4 regions of the [Micrococcus luteus] ATCC 49442 genome follow, and region 2 is predicted to be linked to each of the others. Evidence: riboswitches for the same ligand, from Rfam matches in the RefSeq annotation. Region 2 holds a riboswitch; each other region holds the start of a gene.

Region 1 (5,058 bases), 3.5 Mb from region 2:
TGCCGATGCGGGATATCAGCTGCTTCGCCTTCCACCTGAAGGGATCGATTCCGGCGCCTTCGGACAGTTCGACGGCGGCTGACACCTTCCCTGCCACCGGCGCCAGCAGTCCGGCGAGCGTCAGGGCGAACGTGGACTTGCCGGCGCCATTGGGTCCGGTAACCGTGAGTGCCTGGCCGGCACGGACCTGCGCGGTGATGCCCGTTTGCACCGGCACCGGCGCGATGCTGCGGAAGCCGCGGCGGCGGGGCCGCTCGCGGGAGACTGCGACGTTCTCTGCGGCCAGCAGCAGCTGCCCGGCAACGGCGGAACTGCCGGCGGAAATGCCGCGCCGGGGACGGGTGGACGGAACATAGCCCGGCACCCACACTCCGGCACCGATCAGCATGTCCCGCGCCTCAGCGAGCACCCGGTCCGGCGGACCGTCCAGCAGCACGCCCGACGAACTGCCGGGAGCGCCGGAGGCCGCTGCCGAGCCCGGCTGCAGCACCACAATCCGGTCCACCACGTCTTTCCAGACGGACACCCTGTGTTCAACAACCACCAGCGTGGCACCCGTCTTGTCGAGGCAACGGCCCACCGCGTCCCGCACCTCAAGGACGCCTGCGGGGTCGAGGTTGGCTGTCGGCTCATCCAGCAGGATCAGTCCCGGCCGCATGGCCAGGATGCCCGCCAGCGCCAGCCGCTGCTTCTGCCCGCCGGACAGTGCCGACGTCGGGTGGTCCAGCGGGAGCCGGGCGGCACCCGGGGATCCGCCGGCACTGCGCAGCCCGACGTCGTCGAGCGCCTCGTGGACCCGCTTCCAGATCTCGTCCCGCGGAACGGCCAGGTTTTCGGCGCCAAAGGCGACGTCGTCGCCCAGCCGCGAGAGGACCACCTGCGTTTCAGGATCCTGCTGCATCAGCCCTGCACGGCCGCGCCGGCTCCGCGGCGCAACGCCGTCGATCAGCAGCGAACCGGTCTCGTCGGCGTCGTCCCCTTCGTCCCCCAGCACCCCGGCGAGGGCGTGCAGCAGCGTCGATTTGCCTGCGCCGGAAGGGCCCAAAAGCAGCACCCGCTCACCAGGGGCGATGTCGAGGTCCAGCCCCTGGACGGCGGGGGCGGCACGGCCGGCGTGCCGCCAGCCCCAGCCATGGGCTGATACCGCAGCGGGGCGCACCGCGGAAGCACCGGCGTCGAAAGCGGTCATCAGTTGAAGACGGGTTCCGAGAAGGCCTTCCGGGACGCGAAGGAGCTCAGGACGCCGGTTTTGGCGAGGCCGCGGGTGGCGATCCAGGACACGGCGCCGGCAATGACGGCACCGGAGATGGCGCAGAACAGAATGTACGCGGCCTTGTCGCCGGCCTCGTAGGCGATGTTCCAGCCCCAGGGCGCGAAGGAATCGTTCAGGCCGCAGAACAGTCCGGCGCCGGCGCCTGCGAGCAGGGCCACGGGCAGATTGAACTTCCTGTAGGCGAAGGCGGCGAACACCAGTTCGGCGCCGAGGCCCTGCAGGATGCCGGAGATCAGCACGGTGGTGCCGTACTGGGAACCCATCATGAGCTCACCGGTCGCGGCCACGGCCTCACAGAACAGCGCTGCGCCCGGTTTGCGGATGATGAGCATGCCCAGCACAGCCGGAATCATCCAGCCGCCCGCGATCAGGCCTGTGAGGGGCGGGTACGTGGCATTCATCGGCGCGGACACCAGCGCGGCACCCTGGGACCAGGCCCAGAAAATGACGCCGCCGGCGATGGCGATCAAAGCCGCCACCACAATGTCCACAACGCGCCAGGAATAGCTGGCCTTCTTGAGTCCTGCTGTTGTCATTTCTGCCTCCTGAGGTACAGGAGGGGAGAGTATTCGCGGTTTCGGCCCGGCCTGCGCCGCCCGGATCCGGACACTCTGAGAAGCTCGACTCCCTTGCGCCGGTACTAACCGGATCAGGTTCGAGGGTCTGCGGCTGTCCGCACTCTCAGCGCCCATCCACCGGCTGCATCCCTGCAGTGCCCGACGGCGGCGCTCCCCTGTCGTAAATAAATCTGCCCTGATGGGCGTGACCCAGTTTACACCGCAGGCGCGGTAGATTGTGGGCCATGACTGCCGACGCCTCGAATGTGACCGTGTTCGATCCCGACTCCAGCGAAGCCCAGCCGCCAGGCTCGCTCGAGGCGCTGATCGCGCGGATAGAGGCTGAGGTCAGCGAGCTGCAGTTCCCCCGGTTTACCAAGGACGACGCCCTCAACCTTGGGCTGCTGCTGGTGGAGCTGGGCAAATCCCGGAAGCTGCCCATCGCCATCGACATCACCAAGGGTGAACACGTCCTTTTCCATGTGGCCCTTGACGGCGCCACGCCCGACAACGGGCACTGGATCCGGGCGAAGCAGCGCACCGCCGCGCGCTACGACGTCCCGTCCCTGCTGGTGGGCCTGCGCGGAAGGCTGGGCGGCGGCCGGATCGAGGACCAGGGCTGGTACGACGAATCGACCTACGCGGCCCACGGCGGCTGCTTCCCGGTCTATGTCACGGGAGTCGGGGCGGTGGCGACGGTGGCTGTCTCCGGACTCCCGCAGATGCAGGACCACAACCTCGTGGTGGAGGCGCTGCGGGAAATACTGGCCTCCATGGGGCAGCCCTAGGTGCTGACCGCCGGCCTGATCACGTTAGGCTAAAGGCAGTCCCCGATCCGCCACAAGGAGTTCAACCCATGAACCTGTTCATCAAGCTGCTCGGCACAGGAATCAGCCTCGCCGCCGGGTTTGTCGGCACCAAGGTGGTTAATACCGTGTGGGAAAAGTCCACCGGCCGTAAGCCCCCCACAGGCAAGGACGAAGACACCCCCACAAGCCTGCGCTCGGCGTTGACGTTTGCGCTCATTTCAGCCTCGGTCAGCACCATCATCCAGGTCCTCGCCAACCGCGGCACGCAGCGGGCCATCACGCGTTTCGCCAAGAGCCAGGACATCGTCTAGTCCCGGCCGGGAATCAGTCCCGCCCGCCGGCGTCGGAGGCGTTATCCCTGGACGACTGCGCGGCTTTCTCCACCACGGCGTCCAGGTCATCGGAGCTGAGCAGCTCGCGGTGCAGGTGCTTGGTGCGGTAGCCGGAGCGGCCCACCATGTGTGCGGACACCGGCACCGTCAGCAACTGGAAAATCCACGCCACCAGGAGCACCGGCCATACCCACAGCGTCCGCATCTGCAGGCCGATGGCCGCGAGCAGCAGGAAGAGGCCCAGCACCTGCGGCTTGGTGGCCGCGTGCATCCGGCTCAGCAGGTCCGGGAAGCGCAGCAGGCCGACGGCGGCGGCCAGGGACATCAGCGCACCCACCACCAGGAAAACCGCCGTCAGGGTATCGATGATGCCATCCACCACGTTCGGTTCAGGACTCATGGGTCTGCTCCCGCCGGTCGGCCACAAAGCGTGCCACCGTGACCGAGCCGATGAAACCGACAACGGAAAGCGCCACGAGCAGCATCAGGTTGTTCAGGTGCCTGTTGACGGCCATGTCAACGCACAGTGCCGCGCCGAGGATGGCGAGCAGGACGTCGGAGGCCAGCACGCGGTCCAGCAGCGACGGGCCGCGGGCGATCCGGATGATAGCGCCCGCCGCAGCCAGCGAAAGAATGACTGCGGTGACAGTCAGGACGGTCTGCATCATGCTGCGGCCTCCTGCCGGACGAGTTCGAGTTCTTCCGGGCTGCCCATAATCCTGATCAGGCGGGCTTCGATGGAACGGACTTCGTTGCGCAGGTTCTCTGCGTCCTCTGGTGTGCTGACATTAAGCGCGTGCAGGTACAGGGTGGACGTTGACCGGTCCACTTCCACCACCAGGGATCCGGGGATCAGCGAGATCACGTGCCCCACGGCGGTGACGATCAGGTCCTGGTGGCTTCGCAGCCGGACAGCCACGACGGCGTTGATCACCTTCGGTCCGCGGATGGCCGCCAGGTACATCACCTCGATGCTCGCTGCCGCCACCCGCCACACGAACTGCAGGGCGAAGGGCACGGCGTAGAGGATGTTGAAGCGGCCGCTGAGTTCCACCGGGGGGAGGTAGAACATGCGTGCCACCAGCACGGACAGCAGCGCGCCAAAGAGCAGGTTGCCGGGGCTGAAGTCCTGCCACAGCGCACCCCATACAATCACCAGCCAGACCAGGAGCGGAAGTTCCTGGCGCAGGGAGATCCGGCGGCGGCTCATTTGCCGCCTCCCGGCTTCAGCGCCAGCAGCGGAACCTCGGTGTCTTCACCCAGCACGGCCTGGATGTAGGAGGACCTGTCAAGCATTTCCTCGGCAGCCTGGTCCGAGACCCGGAACAGCGGCCCGGCGAAAACCGTGAGGGCCACGCCAAGGATCACCAGGCCGAAGGTGGAGCCCACCATGGTCCGCGGCAGCAGCGTGACGTTGTTGCGGCCTGCCCGACGGCCGGTGTCAGAATCCTCGGGTACGGCCAGTAGGACCGGATCCGGGTGTTCGGCGTCCGAGGGCTTGCGCCAGAAGGCACGGTTCCACACCCTCGCGACGGCCAGGAGCGTCAGCAGGCTGGTGACCACGCCGCCGATCACCAGGGCGTAGGCCAGCGGAGTGCCCAGTCCGATCCCGGCCTGGATCAGGCCCACCTTGCCCAGGAACCCGGAGAAGGGCGGAATGCCGGCCAGGTTCATCGCCGGCACAAAGAACAGCAGGGCAAGCATGGGCGAGAGCTTGGCCAGGCCTGCCAGCCGGTCCACCGAGGAGCTGCCGCCACGCCGTTCGATCAGGCCCGTGACAAGAAAGAGGCTGGTCTGGATGGTGATGTGGTGCGCCACGTAGAACACGGCAGCACCCAGGCCGGCCACGGAAGACATGGCCAGGCCGAACACCATGTAGCCGATGTGGCTGACCAGGGTGAAGGACAGGAGACGTTTGATGTCGCTCTGGGCCAGGGCACCAAGGATCCCCACCACCATGGTCAGCAACGCCGCCACCATCAACGGAGTGTTCAGGCTGTCGCCGGGAAAGAGCAGCGTTTCTGTCCGGACCATCGCGTACACGCCCACCTTGGTCAGCAGGCCGGCGAACACCGCAGTGACCGGCG
Region 2 (5,058 bases):
CACCCTTCTGCAGGGCCTCCACCTGTGGCTCGTAGGCACGGCCGCCGTAGATGGTGGCGATGCGGGCATTACGCTTCCGCGACGCGTTCTGGAGGTCGTTGGCCACCTGGACAGCCAGTTCGCGGGTAGGCACAATGACCAGGGCCTGCGGCGCACCGGGAACGGCGAGCTTGTCGAAGCCGGCGTCGTCCGGGCCCACCACGCGCTGCAGCGCAGGGATGCCGAAGCCGAGGGTCTTGCCGGTGCCGGTCTTGGCCTGGCCAATGATGTCGTGGCCGGAGAGGGCTACGGGCAGGGTCATGGCCTGGATGGGGAAGGGGTGGGTGATCCCGGCGTCAGCAAGGGACTCGACGATATCGGCGCGGACGTTGAAGTCGGCGAAGGATTTCTCCTCGATCTCATGCGGCTTCTCATCCGAGATGATGGTTTCTTCGGGTTCGATTGTTTCGATGCCGGAATCGTCAGTCAGGATCTGGTGGGTATGCAATTCACTCACAGGGGAGTTTCCTTATTCATTTGGGCATTGGCGCTGCGTGCTCAACGGCCGGCCAACGTGGCCGGACCGGAGCACGCTCGAAGCGCGCAAGCAATCCAGTGGAAGCCGATCGCGGGCTATCTAAATGCTGGCACTGGTGACCAGCGGGTCAATCTCAAGATCGCGTAGGGGCGGGCTTGTTGAATTCAAAATCAAGGAAATCAACGACCGGGCATCCATATCTACTTCTCCAGTCTAGCCGCACGGACCCCAAATACCGGCTTTTGCCCGTTCAGGCAGGGCCGGTGCACCTCAGGGCAGCAACTCGAAGTGGACCTCACGGGCGGCGATGTCGGAGGAGATCAGGCGGACCCGGACCTTGGTCCCGGACTCGAGGTCGCCTGCGCACCGCGCCGTGACGGCTGGCTCGGCGATCTGGATGATCCCAGACGGCCCGTTTCCGTTCTTAGCGGCACCGTTCCTGCCGTTTCCGTTCTTGCCCGCGCCGCCGTTTCCGTTGTCCTTCTGGGGCTTGGATCCTGAAATGACGATTGCATCAAAGTCCTGGCCAACGTGGTTGACCAGGAGCGCCGCCTCCACGGTGTCCAGGGCCATGCGCTCCATCCGTGCTGCCAGCTGGTCCGAGCCGGCCATGATTTCCGGCAGGGTGGGCAGGGCTTCCCGCGCCCAGTCCGGCACCGGCTTGCCGTTGCTGAGGGCCTCGCAGATCACCAGGACAAAGCGGTCTATGAGTCGCCGGAGTGGCGCCGTGGTGTGGGCGTAGGCGGCGCCAATCGCCGACTGGATGGCATCGTCGGGAACATCGCCGTCAAAGGCCGTGTAGCTGGCTCCGCGAAACAGCATGCCGGCGGAATGCATGATGGCCAGTTGCCGGGGCTCGGTGGGATCGAGGCTGCGAAGGTACTCGCCATAGCTGATTTTCCCGTCCCAGGCCTTGCCGAGGGCCACGGTCTGGAGCCGGAAATGCCGGAGTGAGCGCTCGTCAGGGGCGGGCATGGTGCGCAGGATGCCGACTTTTCCGGCGAGCATCAGATTGGCGGCCGCCATTCCGGTCATCAGGGAAATCTGCGCGTTCCAGTCCTCCACCGGGAGCTGCGGGGCAGCGGCAATCCGGTAGCCGCCGTCGGGCGTCTGCACGATTTCCTGTTCCGGCATGTTCAGGCTGGCACCGCCGCGCTGCCGTTCCAGCTCAACGCGTTTGAGGCCGACGTCCTTCAGCAGCTGCAGGACGGGATTGGCGGTTCCGGCGTCGATGTCCGCCTGGACGCCCTTGTAGTCCAGCTTGGCCCGGCTGCGGATGGTTGCACGCCGGACGGAGACGCTGGAGACGTGCGCGGCGTCGTCGAGCCCGAAATCCCACACGAACGCTGAACACAGCTGGTCCGCCAGGAGGCTGCCGGCCTGTTCGCTGATGACCTCGGGGTGCAGCGGAATCCGGCCGTCAGGGGCGTAGAACGTCTGGCCGCGGCGGCGCGTTTCGGTGTCCAGGCTGCCGCCGGGGCGGACAAACGAGGGTACATCCGCGATGGCGTACAGCACCCGGTAGCCGGCGCCGGCGCGTTCGATGAACAGTGCCTGGTCCAGGTCCGTGGACGACGCCGGATCGATCGTCAGGAACTCAACGTCCGTCATGTCGGTGGCGGGTAGCTGGTGCGCAGCAACGGCCGCTTCGGCGTCGCGGACCGCTTCTGCCGGGTAAGGACCCGGCAGTTCCAGCTCGGTCCGCAGGGCGCTCAGTGCTGCCGCGAGGGCGTTGGTCTGCTCGTGGACGTTGGGGGCCAACCGATGATGGGACACGAAAGTCAGGTTAGCCCGGTTTCCCTGATTCGTGCACGCCCCGCCCCGCTGCGCGCCGGATTCTCAGGAGCCGGGCGCCGGACCATCAGGACGCGGGGGCATCCAGGGCCGCCACGAGCGCTGCGGCTGCTGCCGTGGGGTCGGAGGCTTCCGTAATGGCCCGCACCACCACAATCCGGCCGGCTCCGGCTTCAACCACCTGTTCGACGTTGCCCAGGTCGATGCCCCCGATCGCGAACCAGGGCAGGGTGCTGTCTGCTGCGGAGACGGCCTCCGCGGCATAATGCACCAGGTCAAGGCCCACGGCGGCCCGGCCGGGTTTTGTGGGGGTGGCCCATACCGGTCCGACGCAGAAGTAGTCCAGACCGCCGTCGGCAGTCACCGCCGCGGACATCCGGATGGCGCCTTCGATCTGTTCGGAGGTGTGGGTGGACAGGCCCACTGCGGCCCCGGCGCCGAGCAGGGTGCGGGCCGACGCCACGGGCAGGTCCTTTTGCCCGATGTGGAAGACGGGTGCGCCGGACAGCATGGCGATGTCTGCGCGGTCATTGACTGCCCAGAGCCGTCCGTGTCGGGCTGCGGCTGCCTGCAGTACGGCCAACAGTTCCAGTTCCTCGGCGGCTTCGACTTCCTTGTCGCGGAGTTGGATGATATCCACCCCGCCGGCGAATGCCGCGTCCACAAAATCAGCGAAGTCACCGCGGTCCCGCCGGGCATCAGTGCACAGGTATAGCCGTGCGGTGGCGGGAAGGGTGCTGCCTGTCGCCTGGGCGGAGTAGCTGGGCACGATGTGGGGACTGGAGTGCGCGTTCATGAAAACCACCATAGTTCCCCTAAACTGGGCGAGTACTGCGGGAGCCCGTAACAGCCGTCACAAAGCGGCCGGGCTGAGAGGGCATCAGAGCCGACCGCTTGACCTGATCCGGCTAGTACCGGCGTAGGGAAGGAAACACATGGTCCTGCACGCGGACGTCGCCGTGATCGGTGGCGGAGTCATTGGCCACGGCATCGCCTGGGAGGCACGGCGCTCCGGCCGGTCCGTGGTCCTGATCGATGACGCGCCCGGCTCCGGGGCCAGCTGGGCGGCCGCCGGCATGCTCGCCCCCGTCAGTGAACTGCATTACCAGGAGGAAGACCTCCTGGACGTCATGCTCGAGTCTTCAAGCCGGTGGCCCGCGTTTGCAGCGGACCTTGCCCGCGCGGGGGCGGCGGACACCGGGTACATTACGACGCCGACCCTCGCCATCGGCGCCGACGCTGCGGACCGCCGCGCCCTGATGGACCTGCGGAGCGTTCAGCAGGCGAACGGGCTTGTGGTAGAGCCGCTGCCCCTCCGGGAAGCGAGGGCCAGGGAACCGCTGTTGAGCCCGGCAATTTCCTGCGCCTTGGACATCCCGGCGGACCACCAGGTGGATCCGCGGAAGCTGGTGGCCTCGCTCCGTCAGGTCCTGGCCGTCCATAAACCGGGGGCAGGAACCGCCGTCGCCGGTGCCCGTGACGGGTTCGCCGTCGATCACCTCGCAACGGGCCTGCGGTGGGAGGGCGGCCGTGTCAACGGGGTGACGCTGGCCAACGGCGGCACAGCCATCGCCGGTGAGACCATTGTGGCCAACGGCGTGCAGTCGGCCTCGCTCGCCGGCTTGCCGGACGGGCTGCATCTGCCGCTGCGGCCTGTCTACGGCGATATCCTGCGCCTCGCCGTTCCCCGGCATTTGCGCCCGCTGGTTACCTCCACCGTCCGTGGCCTGGTCCACGGGGTGCCGGTCTACATCGTTCCGCGGCAGGACGGCACCGTGGTGATCGGCGCAACCCAGCGGGAGGACGCGCTATCCGCCGCGGGGGACGGAACCGGGGCGGGCTCTGCGGTCTCGGCCGGCGGCGTCTACCAGTTGCTGCGCGATGCCCAGGCGCTGCTGCCCGCCGTCGCCGAGTTGGAACTCCTGGAATCCACCGCCCGGGCGCGGCCGGCCACGCCGGACAATGCACCGCTGCTTGGCCGGGTACCTGCCAGCGCAGCCGGCACCGGGCACATCCCCGGGCTGATCATTGCTACCGGGTTCTTCCGCCACGGCGTCCTGCTGACCCCTGGTGCGGCGGCTATCTGCCGGGACCTGCTGGACGGCCGGCATGAAGCCCGCTGGGACGCCCTCAGCCCGGGCAGATTCTCCGGCCTTCCCCGTGTAACTTCCCAACCCACAAAGGAAACAGCATGAACATCACCCTCAACGGCGCGCAGCATGCCGTGCCGCACGACGCGTCCATTACCAGCCTCGTCAGCCAGATCACCGGCCGCCGCCTCGGCGTCAACGGCCAGGCGGCTGACGGACAGAAGCTCGGTGTGGCCGTCGCCCACAATTCCGAAGTAGTTCCGCGCAGCCAGTGGCATGCCACGGCGCTCGCCGAAGGTGACAACGTAGAACTGGTCACCGCAGTTCAGGGAGGCTAAATCATGACAGTAACCACCAGCATCAGCACAACGGACCACTCCGCGGCTGCGGACCGGCTGGTCATCGACGGGGTTGAGCTGGGCTCGCGCCTCATCATGGGCACCGGCGGAGCGCCCAGCCTCGACGGGCTGGGCGCCGCCCTCCTGGCATCAGGAACGGAATTGACCACTGTGGCGATGCGGCGGTACTCGCCGGCGGAGTCCGGGTCCCTCTTCCAGCTCCTGGTGGACCACGGGATCCGGGTCCTGCCCAACACTGCCGGCTGCTTCACGGCCAAAGACGCCGTCATGACCGCGGAGCTTGCCCGCGAGGCGCTGG
Region 3 (5,058 bases), 420 kb from region 2:
GCCTGCGCGGACAATCGCGTACACCACTTGGGAACTCACTTCTCTCGACGTTTATTACTAGATTTGCGTGCGGAACCTGGGCCAATGTTTGACTGGGTTCCCGCTGTGCCTCAACGCCGTGGGGTCGTAACCCAAGTGTTGGCGTAAGCACCGAAGATCTAGAATACGCTAATTTCGCCTTCGGCCGCAAATGAGGCTGGTTACGGCCGTTTGACTGTGATAGGTCCCACTGGTGGGAACAACACTGACAATCCGAAACCGTGCCCGACTATCGTACCGGCTGCGTGGCCCTTCGGCGTTCAGGCATGCAGCCGCGGCGCGTCGAAGAACTCCACTTCGAACCGGCTTGAGTGCTTGAAGGCCTGAACCATGGCAGCCCGCTCGTCCCCGGAGGCCTTTCGTCCGGCGTCGTCAACCAAGGCGATCGCGTCCCGCGTGGCCTGCGCGAAATCCTCGTCCGCGTACGTCCGCAGCCATTCGGCATAAGGGTGCTCCGCCGGAGCGCCTGCCGCAAGGAACCGGGCGTGGAGTGTCTTGCCCGCCTCGGCGTACAGCCAGAAACACGGCAGGAGGGCCGCCACCGCAACTCCGTAGCTGCCGGAGGCTGAGGCGGCCAGCAGATGGTCCACATAGGACTTGGTGACCGGGCCCAGGACGTGCTCCACGGTGCGGGTGCTGAGCCAGTTGCGGTGCAGTTCGGATTCGACTTCAAGGCATTGCTGGGCAGACCTGGCCCAGAACAGCTGCGCGGCTTCTGTCGGCGCCAGAGCGCTGGCGCGGGCAAGAACCCGTGAATAGCCGTTGAGGTAGATGGCATCCTGGGCGAGGTAGTAGGCGAACTGTTCCTCTGCCAGCGAGCCGGCCGTCAGGTCGCGGATGAATTCCAGCCCGTAGATGGCCTCCAGGTAAGGGGCCGCCGTCCGCTGCAGGAGTGCAGCGAATTCCCCGGCAGCGGGAGGCTGCTGTACATGGTGGAAGTGGTGGACCGGGCCGTTGCCGCCGCCGACCCCCAGTTGGCCGGATGCCCGCAGCGCGCCGGCAAGCCACGGCTTCACCAGCAGCAGGGACGCCTCCCAATCCCCCAGCCTGGCCTGTGCAGTTGCCATGGCCGAGGACAGCGAGCAGCCCGTGCCATGACTGTTGCGCGTGGCGATCCTGTCTCCCGTCACTTCCACAACCGGCCGGGAAAGCAGTCCCCCGGCGTTGACCAGGGCATCAGGGCACGTGTCGCCGTCGAGATGGCCTCCCTTAACCAGGACCGTGGCGCCGGTAGCCGCGGCCAACCGTTTTCCCTGCTCCAGCGCCTCCGCCCAGTCCCGGGCATGGGACTCCCCTGCCAGGATGGCGAGCTCCGCAAGGTTTGGTGTAATCAGGTCCGCAAGCGGCAGCAGGGCCCGCATGGCCGTCTCGGCCGGCTCCTGCAGCAGCCGGTCTCCACTGGTTGCCACCATCACCGGATCGAGGACCACGACGGCGGGACGTACCTTTTCCAGCCAGCTGCGGACCGCATCGATCACCTCCGCGTTGCCCAGCATGCCGATCTTGACTGCATCGATGGTGATGTCGTCGCTGATGGCGTCAAGCTGCTGGCGCAGGAACGCAGCGGGGGGAACGTGGACTGCCTGGACGCCGAGTGTGTTTTGAACCGTCAAAGCGGTGATGGCTGCCATGCCGTAACCGCCCATGGCGGCAATGCTTTTGAGGTCAGCCTGGATCCCGGCTCCCCCGGACGGATCCGAGCCGGCAATGGACAACACCCGCGGAGTATGGGTCAGAACATCCGCTGCGCCCGATGGCGCAAAGGCGGGGCCGGCAGCCGGGGCTGCTGGTCCCGGGGTAGTCAGTGGCGGCAGGGCCGCTGGAAAATCGGGGGTTGCGGGAGGAAGGACATAAGTCGAAGCCAAGGAGACATCCCTTCGCCGGTGCTAACCGGACAGGTTCTACGGGTCTGGATCTCAGCCGGCTTTCTGCCGGCACCCCGTGTCAGTCACCCAGCCTAGCCTTTCTTTGGTGCCACCGCCCGAAGATGAAGCCGGGACGTAGAATGCCCGGACGCGCCCCCAATGAAGGGCGTGTCCGGGCATCCCGACCTATGTCCGGCGGAGGATCAGAGTTCTGAGGCAGGAACCCCTACACCCAGGATGATCGGCGCGCTGGTTTCGACCGGCTTGGCACTTGCGGGAGCCTTGGCGGGCTCCGGCGCCTTGGCCGCGTGCGTGTGCCCGGCCGCGGCTGCAGGGACAGCTTCGTGATGCTCCACCGTGGTGGCATTGGCTGCGCCCTGGGCCCGGCTGGCACTGCGGTTCCGCCGCGGCCGTCGGGTGGCGGGCTGCTGGGTGTGATCCGAGTAGTCCCGTTCAACAACGGCGGGAACCTGGCGGGCAGGGGCTGCAGCGGGCGCGCTGACGGCCTGCCGGCTCACTTCCGGCTCTGCCTGCCTGACCTCGGCGGGCTGGCTTGCCTCCTGACCGCTTTCGGTTTCAGGGGCCGGACCGCCGAGCCTGGCGAAGGCCTCCGCCAGGCGGTCAAGGGTCAGGGCAGGGGCTTGCGGCTGATCCTCATGGTGCTCCACGAACGGCAGCACTACCTGTTCACCGCCGAAAGTCAGCACGGCGGCCGGGCGGCCGGTAATTTCACCTTCCGACCGTTCCGGCGCAGGGGCGGGGGCCTCCGTGCCGGCGGCCCGGGCCGCCGCAGCAGCCTGGGCTACTTCGTCGTCATGCAGGTGGGCCGCGTGTGCTGCGGCCGCAATATTGGCCAGAGCTGCCCGCGTGGCCTCCGCCTTGGCGTGGCGCTCGGCGTCGCTGGGGTCCGGGTGGACCGTGTGGATCTGCACCGGAGCTGCCGGTGCCACCTCCAGGGGCTGGCCGCCACGGCCGCGGCGGCGCTTCCGGTCGGTCCGGCCGCCCTGCTGTGCGTCCGGACGCTGGGTGTCGCTGCGCTGGCTGTCCATCCGCTGGGTGTCCGGGCGGCTGTCCGTGCGCTGCACGTGGTGCTCGGCGGCGACAGTGTTGGCGCGGCGGTGCTCCACAGGATCGTCGTGGGTGACGATTCCGCGGCCAGCGCAGGTTTCGCACTGCTCGCCGAAGACTTCCAGGAGTCCTGTGCCCATGCGCTTGCGTGTCATCTGCACCAGTCCCAGGGAGGTCACCTCGGCCACCTGGTGCTTGGTGCGGTCACGGCCCAGGCATTCCACCATGCGGCGGAGCACCAGGTCGCGGTTGGACTCAAGGACCATGTCGATGAAGTCGATGACAATGATGCCGCCGATGTCGCGGAGGCGGAGCTGGCGGACTACTTCTTCGGCCGCTTCGAGGTTGTTCTTGGTGACGGTTTCCTCGAGGTTTCCGCCGCTGCCGGTGAACTTGCCGGTGTTGACGTCCACCACGGTCATGGCTTCGGTCCGGTCAATGACCAGCGACCCGCCGGAGGGCAGGAAGACCTTGCGTTCCAGGGCCTTGTGGATCTGCTCGTCGATCCGCCAGGCGGCGAAGATGTCCTGGTCCTTGGTCCACTTCTCCAGCCGGCCCACCAGGTCCGGGGCAACGTACGTGACATAGGCCTCGATGGTGTCCCAGGCCTCTTCACCGGAGACGATGAGCTTGGAGAAGTCCTCGTTGAAGACGTCGCGGACCACCTTGATGGTGAGGTCCGGTTCGCCGTAGAGCAGTTCCGGCGCCAGCACTTTGGTGGATGTGGACTGGCTTTCGATGCCCTCCCACTGCGCCCGCAGGCGGTTGATGTCGTGGGTGAGTTCCTCCTCGGAGGCACCCTCGGCAGCCGTGCGGACAATCACACCGGCATGCTCGGGCAGGCGGTCCTTGAGGATGCGCTTGAGGCGGTTGCGTTCGACGTCGGGCAGCTTGCGGGAGATGCCCGTCATGGAGCCGCCGGGAACGTAGACGAGATAACGGCCCGGGAGGGAGATCTGGCTGGTCAGGCGTGCGCCCTTGTGGCCGACCGGGTCCTTGGTGACCTGCACCAGGACGGTGTCGCCTGATTTCAGCGCGTTCTCGATCCGGCGCTGCTTGCCTTCGAGGTTGACGGATTCCCAGTTGACTTCACCGGCGTACAGCACGGCGTTGCGGCCGCGTCCGATGTCAACGAACGCCGCCTCCATGGAGGGCAGCACGTTCTGCACCTTGCCAAGGTAGACGTTGCCGATCAGAGAGTCCTGCTGCGTCTTGGAAACAAAGTGCTCGGCCAGGACGCCGTCTTCGAGGACGCCGATCTGGATTCTGTCGTCGCGCTGGCGGACGATCATCTGCCGGTCCACTGATTCCCGGCGCGCCAGGAACTCCGCCTCGGTGATGACGGTGCGGCGGCGGCCCGTGTCGCGGGATTCGCGGCGGCGCTGCTTCTTCGCTTCGAGCCGGGTGGAACCCTTGACGCTGGTCACGCGGTTGTTGACGGGCGCCTCGGTCACGGCGCGCGGCGCGCGGACCCGGGTCACGGTGTTGGGCGGATCGTCGCCCTCTCCACCGGTCAGTTCAAGATCCTGGTCGCCACGGCGGCGGCGGCGGCGACGGCGGGACGTCACTCCTTCGTCAGCCTGGCCGGTGGACTCGTCCTCGTCTTCAGCGCCACCGTCCTGGTCGCCGTCGGAACCCTCGGCGTCGGCGTCAGCTTCGTTCTCGCCGGTGCGCGTGCGCCCGCGGCGGCCACGGCTGCGGCGCCTGCGGCGGCTGTTGGCGTCATCCGCTTCGCCTTCTTCGGCGTCGTCCTCTTCCGGCTCTTCCGCAGCTGCGGCGGGAGCAGGACGGACAACAGTGGTCAGGTCGGGGGCCTGGAAGAGGACGGACGTGGCCGAACCCGGCTCCAGGAACAGCGAACCGAAGGGGCTGGCAGGCGCGGCGGCAGGCTCTTCCGCCGGAGCGGCGGCCGGGGCCGGAGTTTCTGCGGCCGCCGGGGCCGGTGCAGGGGCAGCTGCTTCAGGAGTTGCTGCGGCGGCGGCTTCGGGCGCCGCCCCGGCCTGCGGGGCAACGGCGGCAGGGGCCGCTTCTTCCGCCGGCACGGCGACGACATCCAGCGCCGCAACGTCCGGCGCTGAGGTTTTGC
Region 4 (5,058 bases), 340 kb from region 2:
CCAGCTCCAGGTTGTGGGCAAGCGCGCCGGTGTGCCCGTGTTCGCACCGCACCCGGGTGCCACCTCCGAACTGGAGCACCCCGCCGGTGACCCGGTCGCCGTCGCCCGCGCCGGCGTCGAGGAAGCACGCCAGAAGCTGCACGACGTCGTGATTGTCGATACCGCCGGCCGCCTCGGTGTGGACGCCGAAATGATGGAACAGGCCAGCCAGATCCGGCGCGCCATTGTTCCCAACGAAGTGCTGTTCGTCATCGACGCCATGATCGGCCAGGACGCCGTTAACACGGCGATGGCCTTTGACGAAGGCGTGAACTTCACCGGCATCGTGCTGTCAAAGCTCGACGGCGACGCCCGCGGCGGTGCCGCGCTGTCCGTTGCGTCGGTCACCGGCAAGCCCGTGATGTTCGCGTCCACAGGTGAAGGCCTGGACGACTTTGAGCTCTTCCACCCGGACCGCATGGCCTCGCGCATCCTGGACATGGGAGACGTCCTCACCCTGATCGAGCAGGCCGAGAAGAACTGGGACAAGGACGAAGCCGCCCGGATGGCGAAGAAGTTCGCCGACCAGGAAGAATTCACCCTGGACGACTTCCTGGCCCAGATGCAGCAGATCCGCAACATGGGCTCCATGAAGAAGATGCTCATGATGATGCCGGGCGCGCAGAACATCCGGCAGCAGCTGGAAAACTTCGACGAGCGCGAGATCGACCGCGTGGAGGCGATTGTGCGCTCCATGACCCCGCACGAGCGTGTGGCTCCGAAGATCATCAACGGTTCCCGCCGGGCACGCATCGCGCGTGGCTCCGGCGTGCATGTGTCCGAGGTCAACGGCCTGCTGGAGCGGTTCGCCCAGGCCCAGAAGATGATGAAGAAGATGGCCCAGGGCGGAGGCATGCCGGGGATGCCCGGAATGCCCGGCATGGGCGGGCCCGGCGGTGCACGGAAGGGCGGCAAAAACGCCCCGAAGAAGAAGGCACGTTCAGGCAACCCGGCCAAGGCAGCCCAGGAGCTCAAGGACGCCGAAGCCCGCCGTGCGGGCGCGGCCAAGGCGCTGCCCACCGGCGCGGCTTTCGGCCAGCAGTCCGGCGACTTCGATCCCTCACAGCTGAACCTGCCCAAGGGCTTCGACAAGTTCCTCGGCAAGTAACCGCCCGCCCAACTGAGTAGCAGTAAGTGTCGTTTTGAACGCCCTAAACGACACTTACTGCTACTTACTTTTGATGTCATTGCCGTGGAATAGGGTTGGGTCATGTTCAAGCAGAGGGTAGTTTTCGTGCACGGCGCCGGTCCGTTCGGCGCGGCGGCGTGGCCGCGGCAGCACGGAATGGCGCTGAACTATGATGCTCTGTTCCTGCGGCGCCATGGGTTCGATCCCATGGCTGAACCGGTGGAATCGTCCTTTGAGGAGGACATGGCCATTGTCCTGAGGTCCCTGGCGGATGACGGCCGCGGTGCCGCCGGCGGCCATGTGGTGGCGCATGCCCAGGGCGCCATTGCAGCGATGACGGCCGCCGTCGAACGCCCGGACCTCGTGTATTCGCTGACACTGGTGGAACCGGCCTGTCTCTCACTGACGGCTGAACTTCCCGCCACTGCCGCGCACCGTGCCCTGATGCAGCCGCTTTTCGATGTCCGGCATCAACTGGGTGATGAGGACTTCCAGCGCGAATACGTCCGCCGCATGTTTGCCGTAGATCTTCAGGAGCCTGTATCCCAGGAAGAAAGGCGTTCGGCGCGCAGGCTCCGGCTCCAGGCGCCGGCGTGGGAAGCCCCGCTGCACATCGTGCCGGGCGTCCCCACGATGGTCCTGACCGGAGGCTGGGAACCGCTCTACGAGGAAATCGCCGGCTACCTGCGTGAGACCGGCGCCCTGCACCGCATTGCTGCGGGCGGGCACCGGCCTCAGGATTCGCGTGAAGGTGACTTCGCTGTCCGGTCCTTTATTGCCGACGTCAGCCGGGCGCGCTCACTCCAGGCCTCCTGAGGGCGCCGCCCCTGCCGCCGCGGGGAGCTGAAGTTCAGGCAGGTACACCTTCCCGCCCTTCGCCAGGAACTCCTCGCTTTTTTCGCGCATCCCGCTGTAGATTCCGGCAATGGCTGCCTGCGCGTCGGCAGAGCCATATTCGTCCCGGATGTCCTGGCTGATCTTCATGGAGCAGAATTTGGGGCCGCACATGGAGCAGAAGTGCGCGGTCTTGGCAGGCTCGGCCGGCAGCGTCTCGTCATGGAACGCCTCCGCCGTCACCGGATCGAGGGACAGCGCGAACTGGTCCCGCCAGCGGAATTCGAACCTTGCCTTGGACAGGGCATCGTCCCTTTCATGTGCTCCCGGGTGGCCCTTGGCGAGGTCGGCCGCATGGGCCGCGATCTTGTAGGTGATGACCCCCGTCTTCACATCGTCCTTGTTGGGCAGGCCCAGATGCTCCTTGGGCGTGACGTAACACAGCATGGCGGTACCATAGCGGGCGATTTCCGTGGCCCCGATTGCCGAGGTGATGTGGTCATACCCCGGGGCGATGTCGGTGACCAGCGGCCCCAGCGTGTAGAAAGGGGCACCTTTGCAGAGTTCCTGCTGGCGCTCCACGTTCTCCCGGACCAAGTGGAAGGGGATGTGCCCGGGCCCTTCCACCATTACCTGCACGTCAAATTCCCAAGCCCGCAGGGTCAGCTCCGCCAGGGTGTCCAGTTCGGCGAACTGGGCGGCGTCGTTCGCGTCTGCCGTCGCGCCCGGGCGGAGGCCGTCGCCCAGGGAAAACGCGACGTCGTATTTGGCGAAGATCCCGCACAGCTCGTCGAAGTGCGTGTACAGGAAGTTCTCCTGGTGATGGGCAAGGCACCAGCCGGCCATGATGGAGCCGCCGCGCGAGACGATCCCCGTGACGCGGTTGGCGGTGAGCGGGACATAGCGCAGCAGGACTCCGGCGTGGATGGTCATGTAATCCACGCCCTGCTCACACTGTTCGATCACGGTGTCGCGGAAAATCTCCCAGGTGAGCTTGTTGGCCTCGCCGTTGACCTTCTCGAGCGCCTGGTAAATGGGCACCGTACCGATCGGGACGGGGGAATTGCGGATGAGCCATTCACGGGTGGTGTGGATGTCGTCGCCGGTGGACAGGTCCATCACTGTGTCGGCACCCCACTGCGTGGCCCACTGCAGCTTGTCCACTTCCTCGGCGATGGAGCTGGTGACCGCGGAGTTGCCGATGTTGGCGTTGATCTTCACCAGGAATGCCTTGCCAATAATCATCGGCTCGGATTCCGGGTGGTTGATGTTGTTCGGGATGATGGCACGCCCGGCGGCCACTTCGCTGCGGACCAGTTCAACATCGCAGTTTTCGCGGAGCGCCACAAACTGCATCTCCGGCGTCACGATGCCCTGCCGTGCATAGTGCATCTGGGTAACGGTCTTGCCGGCGATGGCGCGGCGGGGCACCGGCTGTGCGCCCTTCCACTCCGCTGAGGCGGCGCCGCGGCGGACAGCCGACTTGCCGTCGTCGAGCAGGTTCCGCTCCCGGCCGCTGTACGGCTCGGTGTCCCCGCGATCCTCGATCCATTCGCGCCGGAAAGGGCTGAGGCCCACGACAGGATCGCTGCCCGGGCCCGCGGTGCGGTAGACCCGGAAGGGGCCGTTTGCGTCGCCGTTGGGCGAAGGTTCCAAGGCGATTTCGGTTACGGGTACCCGGATGCCGGAGTCTTCATCGTTGATGAAGGCCAGCGAATGAGACTTCAGGGATTGGGTTTCCGGCCTGAGTCTGTGATTCCCATCCGCTTCATTTTGGGCAGGGATCAGCTGTGTTTCTTGCGTATTCAATGAATACTCACTTCCTTCGCCGGCATTACCCGGACAGGTTCGACGGTCGCAGGCGCGTCAGCCCGATCTCAGCCCCTGCAAGGGCACCCGTGTGGTCAAAACGAAGCTACCACAGCCGCTGCCCGGATCCCGCGGAACACTTGTATTAAATTGAAGCTTCAAGTAAATTAGACGCATAACGGCCTTCAACCCCGAAAGCCAGCGGACCGGGAGCGTTCACATGACTGCAGCAGCCACCAGCCAGGATCTTCTACCTGCCGACCTCTCCATGGGCACTGTCATGCTCAAGGTGGCCGATATGAAGCTGATGGCCGACTACTACCAGCGGGCCCTTGGCCTTGAGGTTGTGGCCGAAGAGGACGGCGGCGTCTACCTGGGCCGCCTCAGGCGTCCCCTGGTCCACCTGGCGCCCGCCCCGTCGCTGCACTTGCCGGGCAGGGGAGAGGCAGGCCTGTTCCACACGGCCCTGCTCTTCGACAACCAGGCTGCACTGGCGGCCACTGTCGCCACCGCAGCACAGTTCGACCCCCGGCTCTTTACCGGCAGCGCCGACCACCTCGTCAGCGAAGCCTTCTACTTCAATGACCCCGAGGGCAACGGCATCGAGCTCTACTGGGACCGGCCCCGCAGGAACTGGTCCTGGAACGGCACCGAAGTGGTGATGGACAGCCTGGCCCTGCCGCCCCAGCGCTACCTCGAACAGCACCTGAGCCAGGAATCCCTGGACGGGCAGCTGGGCACTGAAGCCGGCGTGGGCCACGTCCACCTCCAGGTGGGGAACGTCCAGTCAGCACACGATTTCTACGTCGGCACGCTCGGCTTCGAAAAGACCGCCGGCTGGCATGGCCAGGCCTTGTTTGTCTCGGCGGGCCGGTACCACCATCACATGGCCATGAACGTCTGGAACAGCCGCGGCGCCGGGCCGCGCAAGGACACCCTGGGCCTCGGCGAGGTGCTGATCGAGGTGGCCTCCGGGGATGATGTCGGAGCACTCGCGGACCGCCTGAAGGTGGCCGGCGTGGCCTCCCGGCACACGGGTGCCGAGCTGCGCTTTGAGGATCCGTGGCGCAACAACATCCGGGTAGCCGTCCGCTGAGCAGGCGTGGCCGGAAGTGCGGCCCACCATGCACTAGGCTGATTTCGAACGGCCGGGGGCGGCACCCTACGCTGCCCGTCTGGGCCGCACCGTCGACGGAATGAGGGCTGTTCCCATGGGCTTCACTGAAATCTTTGTAGCTACCCACGAC

Evidence for each region. Region 2 has a riboswitch for thiamine pyrophosphate ahead of thiO (glycine oxidase ThiO). Riboswitches for the same ligand answer to the same signal wherever they lie in the genome.
Region 1: linked by a shared signal. The riboswitch ahead of GUV69_RS16250 (ECF transporter S component) and the one ahead of thiO (glycine oxidase ThiO) in region 2 are both predicted to bind thiamine pyrophosphate.
Region 3: linked by a shared signal. The riboswitch ahead of thiD (bifunctional hydroxymethylpyrimidine kinase/phosphomethylpyrimidine kinase) and the one ahead of thiO (glycine oxidase ThiO) in region 2 are both predicted to bind thiamine pyrophosphate.
Region 4: linked by a shared signal. The riboswitch ahead of thiC (phosphomethylpyrimidine synthase ThiC) and the one ahead of thiO (glycine oxidase ThiO) in region 2 are both predicted to bind thiamine pyrophosphate.

What each region holds. Positions count from the first base shown of each region.
Region 1 covers NZ_JAAAXP010000001.1:3,566,565-3,571,622, reverse strand. The annotation lists gene GUV69_RS16255 (ABC transporter ATP-binding protein) at 1-1,189, opposite strand, end outside; gene GUV69_RS16250 (ECF transporter S component) at 1,189-1,809, opposite strand; TPP riboswitch at 1,882-2,018, opposite strand; gene GUV69_RS16245 (heme-degrading domain-containing protein) at 2,076-2,618, shown strand; gene GUV69_RS16240 (DUF4235 domain-containing protein) at 2,687-2,950, shown strand; gene mnhG (monovalent cation/H(+) antiporter subunit G) at 2,964-3,371, opposite strand; gene GUV69_RS16230 (MrpF/PhaF family protein) at 3,361-3,639, opposite strand; gene GUV69_RS16225 (Na+/H+ antiporter subunit E) at 3,636-4,181, opposite strand; gene GUV69_RS16220 (Na+/H+ antiporter subunit D) at 4,178-5,058, opposite strand, start outside.
Region 2 covers NZ_JAAAXP010000001.1:78,956-84,013, forward strand. The annotation lists gene GUV69_RS00390 (DEAD/DEAH box helicase) at 1-496, opposite strand, end outside; gene GUV69_RS00395 (RNB domain-containing ribonuclease) at 788-2,293, opposite strand; gene thiE (thiamine phosphate synthase) at 2,379-3,107, opposite strand; TPP riboswitch at 3,135-3,254, shown strand; gene thiO (glycine oxidase ThiO) at 3,247-4,506, shown strand; gene thiS (sulfur carrier protein ThiS) at 4,503-4,739, shown strand; gene GUV69_RS00415 (thiazole synthase) at 4,743-5,058, shown strand, end outside.
Region 3 covers NZ_JAAAXP010000001.1:500,713-505,770, reverse strand. The annotation lists gene rplU (50S ribosomal protein L21) at 1-27, opposite strand, end outside; gene thiD (bifunctional hydroxymethylpyrimidine kinase/phosphomethylpyrimidine kinase) at 300-1,775, opposite strand; TPP riboswitch at 1,895-1,991, opposite strand; gene GUV69_RS02320 (Rne/Rng family ribonuclease) at 2,108-5,058, opposite strand, start outside.
Region 4 covers NZ_JAAAXP010000001.1:414,429-419,486, forward strand. The annotation lists gene ffh (signal recognition particle protein) at 1-1,147, shown strand, start outside; gene GUV69_RS01885 (alpha/beta hydrolase) at 1,250-1,984, shown strand; gene thiC (phosphomethylpyrimidine synthase ThiC) at 1,967-3,811, opposite strand; TPP riboswitch at 3,806-3,912, opposite strand; gene GUV69_RS01895 (VOC family protein) at 4,032-4,907, shown strand; gene GUV69_RS01900 (hypothetical protein) at 5,023-5,058, shown strand, end outside.